DNA from 3 places in the Solibacillus sp. iso_87 genome. Region 2 is predicted to be linked to each of the others. Evidence: riboswitches for the same ligand, from Rfam matches in the RefSeq annotation. Region 2 holds a riboswitch; each other region holds the start of a gene.
What was found. A riboswitch is a leader RNA that binds a small molecule or an ion and turns the genes downstream of it on or off. The one in region 2 is predicted to bind cobalamin.
Positions count from the first base shown of each region.

Region 1 (4,287 bases), 1.0 Mb from region 2:
CCGCTGCCGTTCGGACCAAGAATCCCGAGAATTCTTCCTTTTTCCATGTGAAACGTCATATTTTTCACAACCGTTTTCCCACCGTAACCGCCGGATAGATTATTTACTTTTAACATTATGCAACAACCTTTCTACGTTGCTTGAAGAAAATATAGGCAAAGACAGGTGCTCCAATAAAGGAAGTAATAACACCAATCGGCAGTTCGATAGGAGCAATAATTGTTCGCGATACTAAGTCACAAATGACGAGCAGGCTTGCACCGTTCAAAAACGACAATGTCAATAAATGTCGATGGTCTGCTCCGATTAGCAGGCGAATCATATGCGGTACTACTAATCCGACAAATCCAATTGTCCCGGATGCAGCAACAGCCGCTCCTGTTAGAATGGAACCGCCCGCCAATATCATATACTTGCTGCGCTTAACATTTACCCCTAAATACTGGGCACGCTCTTCTCCATAAATCATCGCATTCAATTCACGGCGAGTCAGCCAAATAATTGCCGTTCCAAGCACCATAAATGGCAGAACCATCCGGACATATGGCCACCCTCGCATCGATACACTTCCTAGAAGCCAGCCGATGATTTCTCGTAGCTGTTCACCAGTAAGTGCGACCATTAAGGAAATACAGGACCCTAAAAACGAGCTGAAAATAATTCCCGTCAAAATCAGCGTCTCCATTTTCATCGAGCGGTCAACAAGTCTGGCAAATGTCAGGACGATGATCATCGTACATGCAGCTCCAGCCATACTGAATACCGGCAATGTGAATACACCCAGCACCGGTATGGAAATGCCTAAAAAGATTGTCATTACCGCACCTACCGAGGCCCCTGATGAAATACCTAATGTGTATGGATCTGCCAAAGGGTTTTTAAGCAACCCTTGGAATGCTGCCCCCGCAATTGCTAAAGAAGCCCCGATTAATGCGGCTAAAATGACGCGTGGCATTCGGATTTTCCACAAAATACTGTATGCAACCGGATCTGTTGTTTTATCCCACAATGTCGAAAACGGAATATTAACAGACCCGAACGAAATGCCGATCCATATACTGCTTAAAAGTAATCCAATCGATAGTACATAGGCGATTGAATATTTTTTATTCATTGAATACCTCTGGATAAATTGCTTCCCCAATTGATTCAATACCTTCTACAATACGCGGACCTTGTCGACTTGTCGTATCGCTATCGACTAATTTCACATTGGCGTTTTTCACAGCATCCATTTCTGCATATGCATCATTTTCCTCGATTGCTGCCAAGTCGTTTTCATATGTTACTAAAATGATATCCGGATTGCTCTTTACAAATTGCTCCGAGCTGTACTGCGGCCACCCGAGTTCCGGAACGGCATTTTCTACATTTAATACTTCAAGCATTTCACTAATGAACGTCTCCTGTCCAGCAACATATAGTTCTGGATTTGTCCCAACAACAACAAAGACGGACTTCTCTTCCAGGTCGGCTACTTTCACTTCAATTTCTTCAATCCCCTCTTTGATAGAGGCAATCATTTCTTCGGCTTCTTGATCTTTATTTGTCAGCTGTCCAATTTGTTCAATTGTTTCGTATGTTTCTTCAAATGTTTTCGCATCTTTTACAACAAAGACAGGAATGCCTACTGTTTCAAGCTGCGCAATTGCCTGTTCATTGAAGCTGTACATTCCGGATTCATGTGCGACTACTAAATCGGGTTGCAGGCTGATTATTTGCTCTAAATTGAACTCCATTCCTCCAACTGATTCTTTTGATAATGCTTCTTCAGGATATGTATCGTTGTCGTTCACAGCAATAATCTCATCGTTTAATCCTAGGCCGAATAAAATTTCCGTATTCGATGGGGCTAATGTAATTATGCGTTCCGGTGCTTTTTCAAGTGTAATTTCTTTGTCTAAAGCATCTTTTAATGTAACCGGAAATTGTGCTGTTTCAGTTACTTCTGTGCTTCCCTTTGTTGATTGTTCATCTATAGCTTTTTCCGAATTACATGCCGCCAATGTTAATGTAAGTAATGCTGCGGAAGAAAGCAGTTGCCATTTTTTCATAATAAAAACCTCCTGAAATCTCTTTGTATAATTTTCTACAAAAATAAAAAGCTCCCTACTTATAAACGAAGGAAGCTTTACATATGCAAATAATATTCAATAAAAAGAATTTATCCGCCATATCCTATCCTCGTAGGTATAATTCAGGGCATTATAAAGGCAGGTCTCCTGGCTTAGGCATGAACGTTAAAGAGCGCCTTCCCGAAAAGTTTTTTCAGTGGCATGTTGCTCTTAACTAGCAATTACAGTGGCGGGACCGCATCGGAATTGAACCGATTTCCCTTTTACTCCTTACTCAATCCAACGAGTAAGAACCTTTATCGTCCATATTTAATTTATGCCTTTATTATAACGGAAGATTAACGGAATGTATGCAGATTTATTAAAGTGTCAGATAATTTGACGTAAGCTATGAATGGATGCCCATTATCCTTAAATATGGTAGGTATAGTCATCTGGAAGTACGCGGCGCAGGAATTGCTTTGTACGTTCTTCTTTTGGCTGCACGAAAATTTCGTGTGGTGAGCCTTCTTCAATAACATTCCCGCCGTCCATGAAAATGACACGGTTGGCCACATCGCGCGCGAACGACATTTCATGTGTAACGACTAACATTGTCGTCCCTTCTTTTGCGATGTCTTTCATCACACCTAATACTTCCCCTACTAGTTCAGGATCGAGTGCTGATGTTGGCTCATCAAATAAAATAATATCCGGATTTAATGCAACAGCACGTGCAATGCCAACACGTTGTTGTTGGCCACCTGACAATTGGCTTGGATAAGAATCATATTTCTCTGATAAGCCCACTTTATCAAGGGCCTTTTTAGAAATTGTATATGCTTCGTCTTTTTTTATACCACGCCCGATGATAAGCCCTTCAGCTACATTTTCAAGCGCTGTTTTATTATTGAATAGATTGTAGTTTTGAAAGACGAATGCAGTTTTTTTACGAATCGCTAAAATATCCTTTTTCGACGCTTTATTTAAATCAACCGAAATATTGTCGAAACTTGCGGTCCCCTCTTCAGCACGTTCCAAAAAGTTAATGCAGCGCAGCAATGTCGTTTTTCCCGAACCACTTGGACCTAAAATGACGACGACATCCCCTTTATCAATCGTTAAATCGACCCCTTTTAATATTTTGAGTTCCCCAAATGTTTTATGAATATTTTTAATTTCAAGCATTCCGATTCCTCCTTAAACTGTCACCGCTTTATAGCGACTTAAACGCTTCTCAGACCATTTAAATAAATATTCAACCGTCATACAGATAATTAAATAAACAATGAAAATATCAATATATGCCTCTAAATAATTGTATCCAAAGTTCGCCTCTACTTTTGCCTTAAGGGTGATTTCCTGTAATGAAATCGCATACCCGAGCGATGTTGCTTTAATTAAGTTGATCGTCGCTGTACACAGGTTCGGCATCGCAGACACTAATGCTTGTGGAATAATAATACGTCGGTAAGCCTGTGCTGTTGTAAGTCCAACTGATTGAGCGGCTTCCAGCTGACCTTTCGGAACAGTTTGTATGGCCGATCGAAACACTTCAATTAGTACTGCTGCTGTATTAAATGAAAAAATGATAAATGCATACCATAACGGATTCACTTCATAAATTGGATAGTCGATATTGTATTTCTCAAACAACCCACTTAACAGCAAGGGAATCGTTGCATATAAAACGAAAATTTGAATAATAACAGGTGTACCGCGGACAAATGAGATGTAGATTTTCGCAAAAAAGTTGATGACCGGTACTTCATAAACACGTGCAAGTGCTAGTAAAAAACCTAATGGTACGGCTACAAAAAGTGAAACAACCGTAACGAGAAGCGCTACTGGAACACCACTTAATGCAACAAAAAACGTATCAAATAAAAATTGCCAGTTGATCAATCCCATTGTAAGCCCCCTCCTACGTTATTTTAATCGATTGTTTCCCTTTACTGAATGCTTTTTCAAGCAAGGCAAAGATTTTTTCAATGGAGATGGATAGTATCCAATAAATAACCGCTAATGCGATGTAAATCTCAAGAGTATGTGTTCCGTAATTGTTCGCAATAATTAAGTTTGCCTTCCCTACGATATCGATAAAGCCGATTGTGTAAGCAAGTGCCCCTTCTTGTAAAACTGAAATTAGACCATTTCCGAAGTTTGGAAGAGCAACAACAAACGCCTGCGGGAAAATGATGCGACGATAAGCTTGAAACGGTGTTAATCCTAC
Region 1 is NZ_CM149656.1:617,809-622,095, reverse strand. It holds gene AC0VXV_RS03190 (adenosylcobinamide amidohydrolase) at 1-116, opposite strand, end outside; gene AC0VXV_RS03185 (FecCD family ABC transporter permease) at 116-1,114, opposite strand; gene AC0VXV_RS03180 (ABC transporter substrate-binding protein) at 1,107-2,054, opposite strand; cobalamin riboswitch at 2,196-2,388, opposite strand; gene AC0VXV_RS03175 (amino acid ABC transporter ATP-binding protein) at 2,487-3,242, opposite strand; gene AC0VXV_RS03170 (amino acid ABC transporter permease) at 3,255-3,965, opposite strand; gene AC0VXV_RS03165 (amino acid ABC transporter permease) at 3,979-4,287, opposite strand, start outside.
Region 1: linked by a shared signal. The riboswitch ahead of AC0VXV_RS03180 (ABC transporter substrate-binding protein) and the one ahead of cobJ (precorrin-3B C(17)-methyltransferase) in region 2 are both predicted to bind cobalamin.

Region 2 (4,287 bases):
TGTTAGTAATATTGTGTATGTACGGTGGTTTGAGGATTTACGTATGACATTTTTAAATGAACATTATTCATTAGCGGAAATGATGGCAGTGCAAATCTCCCCAATCTTGATGAAAACAGAGATTGAATACAAAGCTCCTTTAACAATTTTCGATAAACCGATCGGACGGTGCTGGATGGTGAAAATCGGGCAATCAAGTTGGGAAATGGAGTTGGAAATTACAACGGAGAGGCATACACATTGTACTGGAAAACAATCAGGATGCTTTTTCGATTTAAAAAAGAAAAAAGTTGCAAAAATTCCTGAGCCATTAAAAAAACTTTTTGAAATGGGTCAATAAAAAAGGAGCAATTCAATTGATGATGAAAGAACATTTAGAAGGGTTAGTAAATAAATCGATTAACCTAAATTTAATTGATCTCAACGAATTAATCGAATTTATGCTAAAAAATATCGGAAATACGGATGCCTATTTACGTGATAACCTAATTTATCGGGGATTTTGCGAATTAATTCTGAATGAACAATTTACTGACAAACAATTAATTGCCATATTAAAAACATGCTTGGATGACGAGCATCTTTATTTAAATATTACACACAATGATCCTTCAGATGATGTATTTACACGATCGTTTTCGGCACTTGTTATCACCCTTATTTTAGGTAAAGATCGTGAAAAAAGAAGTTTGCCTGAAGAACTCATCGTTGAGGCTATTCACCGAAGTATTCAATATTTATTTCTTGAGAAGGATTACCGGGGATTCAACAATACGAAAGGCTGGGCACATGCGGTTGCACATGGAAGTGACTTATTGGCAGAAGCAATTAGACATCCGTTAATAATGGACTCCCAATTATTATATAGTGCATTACAAAGTTTAAAAAGCTGCCTTCATACTGAATACGCTTTAATTGATGAGGAAGAAGAACGCATACTACCGGTCATTGATGCATTACTCGATAAGGGAATGACGGATGAGCAATTGTTAGCATGGATAAAAGAATTGCATTACATAGAAGTAGTAGATTGGTATAAGAAATACCGTTATGAGTGGAATGTGAAGCAATTTGAGAAATCATTATTAAGACATTTATTAAAATCAACCAAATGTACACAAACAGCCAATTGGATTGTTTTTGAAAGTCCAATTGTAGTTTAACATGGAGCTGAAAAATTGAAACGTATTTTTTTAATGATACTGCCATTCGTTTTATACATAGCAGGCTTACTCGCGTATTATTTCGGTAAGATTAACGGTTATCAATTTATTATTTTTATTATAGTCGGCTTAGGTATTTCAATTTTCGGGTTTTTTCTTTACCGAAACGACAAGAAGTTGAAAGCTGCTTTTTTAGTGATATTTTATATACTAGCTCTATTAACTATATTTGAAAGCCGATTGATCGATTATGAAAAGTATACTTATTTTCTTATGTCATATAACGAGCCTTTTGAAATAGTGGAAGATTCAGGTGTCAATGTACTGGCAGTGGAAGTTGTTGAGGTCCCATATATAACAGATTTGGGCTATTTAATTCATACTGTCGAATTTTCAACAAATAAAGAAGTTTTGGATACGGAAGTTGTCACGAATAAAACCCGGTACCGTTCGAAAAATGAAGAATTACTAAGTTATGTACGCCCTGCGGAGAAACATTTTGAGACGATGAAGGAAAATGTCATTGCCCACTTGCCTGAGAAATCAACAGCTATCGATCAATTTTTAAAGAGAGACGATATAGAAGGTGACAGTGCAGGACTTGCCACTGTGTTAAGCGGTCTTATCGAAAACGGTGAATTCCACAATAACATACCGATTGCCGTAACAGGAACGATTGATAGCAAAGGAAATGTGAAGGAAATTGGTTCGATAAAAGCGAAAACCTTAATTGCTGAACAAAGCGGCCTTTCACATATTCTTATACCTATGGAAAATGAAGAAGAGGCGAAGGAAGTAAAAATAAATGAGCAACTTAATATCAACATTATTGCTGTCACATCTATAAAAGATGCCGTAGCCTATGTAAAAAAGCTAAATGAACCCGTGACAGGAAAATAATAAAGTGAACAATTGAAATTAAACAACCTTTGATTAGTTGGATAGTAAATTTATGTACAAAACACCTAATACACGATTAATAAACGTTTCATTTATGCTCAAAAGCTTATGAAGATAATAATTACCCTATCATTTTTTAGTAGACTATGTTATTTTTATAATAATTAAATAATTTGCAATTTAGATAAGTGCTTACAGAATTTTGTAAGGTAAAAGGGAAATTAGTGAAAGACTAATGCAGCCCCCGCTACTGTAATAGCTGATGAAATCACAATGAATCACTGTCGTAAAGATGGGAAGATGTGAAAGTAAAAGGAAGCTTAAGCCAGGAAACCTGCTTATTTAAACGATACTTACTTTTCGGAGGGAGAAGTATAGGCGAAACAAGTAATTGTTTTTGTGTTTTTCTATACTTTTTTAGTATTAATTTCACATGCCCGTACCTCTTTCTAACGAGAGGTGCGGGCTTTTTTTATTTCTTAGTGGATAAGCAATGCTAGTTTTTAATGAAATCCACTTAAGAAAAATTATCATCACGTCCTATTTGGTGCGAGATGTATTTTTCTAATAGGGAGGGTATTTACATGCAAAAAGGAAAGATCTTTGTTGTAGGGTTCGGACCTGGAGATCGGGAACATATAACAAAACGTGCAGTCGATGCACTGCAGCAAAGTGATCACATTATGGGCTACAAAACGTATGTTGAACTGATTGAGCACTTAGTGACGGCGAAAACCATTGTCAGTACTGGCATGACTGAAGAAGTTTCACGCGCACAGGAAGCTGTAAAACAGGCTGAAGCCGGCCATGTAGTTGCTGTTATTTCCAGTGGTGATGCAGGTGTTTACGGAATGGCGGGCCTCGTATATGAAGTATTAATCGAAAAGGGCTGGACTGCAAAAGAGGGGATTGAAATAGAAGTCGTTCCGGGTATATCAGCGATTAACTCCTGTGCAAGTTTACTTGGCGCCCCGGTTATGCATGATTCGTGCACAATTAGTTTAAGTGACCATTTAACACCATGGACGGTCATCGAAAAACGGATTGAGGCAGCTGCAATGGCAGACTTTGTGGTTGCGTTCTACAACCCGAAATCTGGCAGACGCACGAGACAAATTGTTGAAGCACAGCGTATTTTGCTTAAGTATCGTTCTCCGGATACACCTGTTGGACTAGTAAAAGCTGCCTACCGGGATACGCAGGATATTGTGTTAACTACACTAGAAGAGATGCTGGAACACGATATCGGAATGTTGACTACGGTAGTCGTAGGGAATTCCTCAACATTTTACTATGACAATAAAATCATTACACCTCGTGGTTATCAGCGAAAATATACGCTAGGAGAAGAAAAACAACTATTAAAACCGCACCAACGTTTGAAAAAAGAAGCGGAACCTTGGGCGTTGGATCAGGAAACTGGTGAAGCAAAGACCGGGTATGAAAAAATTGAAGCGATCGAGAAAAAAATAGTTGAACCAGCAGCCATTAAAACAACCGCATTACAGCTTGCAAATGAAGCATTAGCGCTCGTACATAAAGAAACGTTGGCTGTAAAAGTTGAAGAAAATCCTTTTTTAGTGCAGCAAGAAGTGGAATCCATATTTGAGTTTGCTGTATCACCAGGTGTTGCCAATAAAATGATTACACCTGTACAAATGATTACATTGGCGGAGGTTGTAGGAGAACGGGGTACGATGGAGTATACGCCTGATCACCGTCTCGTGTTGAAGGTACCAACTGATTCACCTCAAAGAATCGTAGAAACGGTAGAAAAAACGGGTTTACTTGTTCAACCTGTCGGCGACGTAGTAATCGTCAAGGCGTGTGATTTCTGTTACGGCGAAAAAGCGGAATCCATTCCTTATGCTGAACAGATCATGGAAACGCTCGGAGGCATTAAAATGCCGAAAGAGCTGCACGTCGGTTTTAATGGATGCGGTATGGCATGTTATCGAGCGGTTTTTGATGATATCGGCATTGTTTACCGCAAGAAAAAGTTCGATTTGTTTATCGGCTCTAAACCAGTTGGACGAACAGCTCATGCTGCACAACCTGTCCTGGAGGGAATCGATCCGGAAAAATTGATTCCTTTACTAACGGATATCATTGCGGACTATAAAGAAAATGCACATCCTAATGAGCGTTTCTTTAAGTATTTTAAACGTGTGAAGAAAATACTGAATTTCAATTATGTTGATATGTCATGCAAAATTAAAGTGGA
Region 2 is NZ_CM149656.1:1,619,553-1,623,839, forward strand. It holds gene AC0VXV_RS07945 (acyl-CoA thioesterase) at 1-340, shown strand, start outside; gene AC0VXV_RS07950 (DUF2785 domain-containing protein) at 360-1,163, shown strand; gene AC0VXV_RS07955 (S16 family serine protease) at 1,179-2,063, shown strand; cobalamin riboswitch at 2,233-2,419, shown strand; gene cobJ (precorrin-3B C(17)-methyltransferase) at 2,648-4,287, shown strand, end outside.

Region 3 (4,287 bases), 1.5 Mb from region 2:
TAATAAGAAGCTTTTGATCCTTTACTTCTTTTTACGGCTAGAAGCTCTTCCAATTTCTGAATATATTCACGATCTGCTGATATTCTTGTAAGGCTTGTTAATAAATATGGTCTTAACCCGGAATTAATTTTTTGGCATCGCGCAAGATTGATCAAATACTTGGCCATCTTAAATGACTTTAAGTGCGTATGTCCATTTTTAAATTCCTTCTTCGTATTGACGACCATATACTCCTGCTTTCGCCCTTTATAAAAAGGAATAATAATAAACTCATCTTTTTTAAAAATTTGATTCATATTATCTTCATCCTTTTCTCGAATATATTCAAAAACGACCTTTCACATACGGAGAAATAGTGATCACCCCGTTTCCTTTAATGCCCCTCCCGCCTCTCCTCTTTATTGGTCTTACGTTTCCATACCCTATTTACCGCTTACTTTATTCCATGTTCGAATAAAAAAGCACTTTTTTATCTATTATTAACAGTTCGGGTATGTTTTTACATTTAGTTAATATAGGATATTACAGAGGGAATGCATTTGACAGGACAATTGCTTGAACTTCACCGAATTTTCTGTAAAATTAAATCAAGTTCTGTCCATTACCTGTAATGTTTTGGTCGCACACTACATTTACAAGGATTGGGTAGAGCTTTCTTTATCGTCTCTGCTTGGCTGCATAAACGATAAAGTTCCGCTTATTGGTATTTTACTGGTAAAATAAATGGAATAGACTGAAAAACCGTACTTATTTTCCGGGCACACTTTATTCATTGAAAAAAAGGCTACATGAAAAGTAATTGTTTCTTTTAATGTAGCCAGTTTAGTAAATTTTATTTTATGAATTTTTTTTCTTGAAACTCTTTTCTACTTGGCTACTAAGAGCGCTGCCGCTTCTTCCAGCGTGACCATATTCGTAATCATCGAACAAGCCGCATCAAGAATCGGGAACGCTAATGCAGCACCCGATCCTTCCCCAAGTCGCATATTCATATGCAACATCGGTTCAAGTCCTAAAAGCGCTGCCGCAATTTTTGCACCTGGCTCTTCCGATAAATGCGATGGAATCAAATACGCTTTCACATTCGGATTCAATTTATAAGCGATTAATGCTGAAACGGTTGAAATATACCCATCAACTACGACCGGTACACGATTCGCCGCTGCTGCAAGGAAGATTCCCGCCATCCCGCAAATTTCCAGTCCGCCTACTTTTGCCACAACATCAATCGGATCATCCGCGTCCGGCTTATTTAATGCAATCGCTTTTCGAATAATTTCGGCTTTATATTCGATACCGCCAGCTCCAACTCCAGCTCCGAAGCCCGTTACTTCCAGCGGATCACAGCCATGAAGTACTGAAAGAACCGCTGCACTCGGCGTCGTATTCCCGATACCCATTTCTCCGGTACCGATAAGATTGATACCGTTTTGAATGGCTTCAACAGCGACTTCAATCCCTACTTCAATCGCCTGAATCGCTTCTTCTCGTGTCATGGCAGAACCTTTCGCCATATTGTCTGTCCCGTATTTCACCTTTTTAATGATTACTCCCGCATCTTGAGGTAAATCTTCCTTTACTCCGATATCTACCGGGATGACTTTTGCATTCGTTGTTTTCGCAATCGTACACATCCCTGTCGTCCCTTTTGGAAAGGAAAGTGTTTGGAAAACCGTTGTACTTTGCGGGTTCGGCGTTACCCCTTCTTCATACACACCGTGGTCTGCGGCCATAACGATCATCGCTTTGTTATCAATTTTCGGTGCAAGCTCGCCGGTAATTGTAGCGATTTGCATAGCTAAAGATTCAAGCTTCCCTAAACTTTGAGGCGGTTTTGCTAATGAGTCTATGTACTGTCGTGCTTTGTCTTCCATTTGTCGGTCGATTTCCTGAATTTGTTCAATCGTTTGCTGTAATAATTCCATATTCGTTTCCCCCATTAAAATGAATTTTGACAATAAAAATAGCCTGCAGTTTATTCGATAACAAATAAACTACAGACATATCCAGTGTCTATAAACAGTAAGCGTATTAGGCAGGTCTCCTGGCTCAGATTCTCGATTCCATAACCCCTTCCCAGATTTACATCCAGTGGGTTTTGCTACGAAACTCCTCTATACATTGTTGGGATTACGCTAAAGCTTTTCACTTTATTCCCTATTCTCCCTTAAAGGGCACCTAATGCTTGATGAATTTATCATTACTTTACTTTGAACCTGTTTTTTCGTCAAGAGGTGTATGCATTCAGCTTTGATACGTTTCCCCAATCGCCAATGTTTTCAGCTCCGCATTTTCCAACTCCGCCTGCTGCCAGTGGAAATGCAGCCGGTCAATCGCTTCTTTCGGTGTATCATCGGCCAGCATATACGCACCGTAATGCATCGGGATGAACACTTGTGCCCCGACATCACAGAACGCCTGGATCGCTTCTTCGGGTGTCACGTGGGAGGCATGCATAAACCATTCCGGCTCGTATGCACCAATCGGCATTAATGCTGTATGAATGTTAAAGCGTTCGCCGATTTCTTTGAAGCCTCTGAAATATCCGCTATCTCCAGCATAATAAATACTTTGCTCATCCGATACCGTTTGCAATACGAAGCCGCCCCAATGCGATGTATTCGTGTCCCACGGCATGCGTCTTGTCCAATGCTTCGCGGGAACGAAATGAATTTCGAGCGCCCCTGCTTCATACTTGTCATACCATGATAGCTCGATAAAGTTGTGCAGCTTATGACGCTTCATTAAATAACCGAGCCCTTCCGGAATAAGAAATAATATATCCGAGTTTCGTTTTTTCAATGCCTTTAACGTCGGTACGTGCAGGTGATCGTAATGCGCATGCGAGATAAGTACAATATCAATATCCGGCAGCTCATCTAACCGCAATCCCGGCTTCGTTAACCGTTTCGCCACACCCATCCAATTTGCCCAAACCGGATCCGTTAATATATTGAGCCCTTCTTTTTGAATCAAAAATGTCGAGTGACCAATCCACGTAACAGACTGCTCTGAACGGTTACTTTGTAAAAACGCATTCTGCTTTTCTTCACACTGCGGTACTTCGTAATCGACAACTTTCTTTTGCTTTGATCGCTGCCACTTCAGAACATCTTTAAATGTCCCGAGTCGATCATCTTCGTCTAAATTTGAAAAGCGTTCTCTCATCGCAGCACTCTCCTACCTCTAAAAGCTTAATTATATAAATTCCTACTATGATCAACCTGCTTTGGTTTCATTACTATCCTTGCAAAAAAGTAAACAAAAAGACTCAATAAAGCCCCGCGTGTAGTAAAGTTTTCTGATATCTGGATAGATGAAGTGATACCGCTCACGATATTCAATATGTAAAATACAAGGAATCCAAATAACGCAACTGTCATCACTTTATTTTTTCTAGACAATTGTTTTCGATACAGCGGGCTGCCAATGCAATTTCCGCTATACTTTGTCTCTTTAATTTGTTTAATTAAAGCATAAATTAAACAAGCAATTATAATTCCAACTACTGCAAACCCGATTATATCATCCATTTTCATTTTCCCCGTTTCGCTGTTCTCAAGAATAAATTCCCTTAATTTTTTTCGGCAAGACTTTATTTAGAATGATGCCTGCTAACGCCAATCCAATCAAAATCAATCCAATTTCTAATAGGTTATTTAGCCATGTGATTTCAATCATATCCGTTATATTGGAACCACCTATAATGATGAAAACGGCCCCAGCCCATGCCAATAAAAAACCTGCAGCAAATTGTAGCCATTCTTTTTTCGAAAGCTGTTTAAAAACCGCCCTATGCTTATAAAATTTCCTACTCGCAAAAATTAACAAAAACCCTGTTAAAATAAATCCGATCATCACAATCCCCCTTCTTGAAAATTGTTTATGTATGATGGTCCAACGCATCTGTTCCTTTAAAATGTTTGATTGTCGCCCATAACGAGACGATAAACAAAAACGAAAACAGGATAAAGGAAATCCCTGCTAACCATTTAGCAATGACTGATGACGGATTAATAAGTAGCTGGATATTTTTAAACAAGAAACCCGCGCACATAATTTGAGCTAAAATTAAGCTAATACATATAGAAATTGCTTTTGAATTTCCTTGTGCCATAACTGCACTCCTATTTAGTTATTATTTTACTATGCTAACATATTCTACTAACACTAGGTAGTATGGAATTCAGCTCATAAAACTCACAACACCCCTTCAACAAATAAAAAAACCAGCATGAATTTCTCCATGCTGGTATCCCTCAAATCAACTAAGTACACTATCACTTG
Region 3 is NZ_CM149656.1:3,107,810-3,112,096, forward strand. It holds gene AC0VXV_RS15925 (hypothetical protein) at 1-296, opposite strand, end outside; gene cobT (nicotinate-nucleotide--dimethylbenzimidazole phosphoribosyltransferase) at 867-1,925, opposite strand; cobalamin riboswitch at 2,018-2,195, opposite strand; gene AC0VXV_RS15935 (MBL fold metallo-hydrolase) at 2,245-3,168, opposite strand; gene AC0VXV_RS15940 (4-aminobutyrate aminotransferase) at 3,195-3,533, opposite strand; gene AC0VXV_RS15945 (hypothetical protein) at 3,559-3,858, opposite strand; gene AC0VXV_RS15950 (hypothetical protein) at 3,884-4,117, opposite strand; gene AC0VXV_RS15955 (histidine kinase N-terminal 7TM domain-containing diguanylate cyclase) at 4,265-4,287, opposite strand, start outside.
Region 3: linked by a shared signal. The riboswitch ahead of cobT (nicotinate-nucleotide--dimethylbenzimidazole phosphoribosyltransferase) and the one ahead of cobJ (precorrin-3B C(17)-methyltransferase) in region 2 are both predicted to bind cobalamin.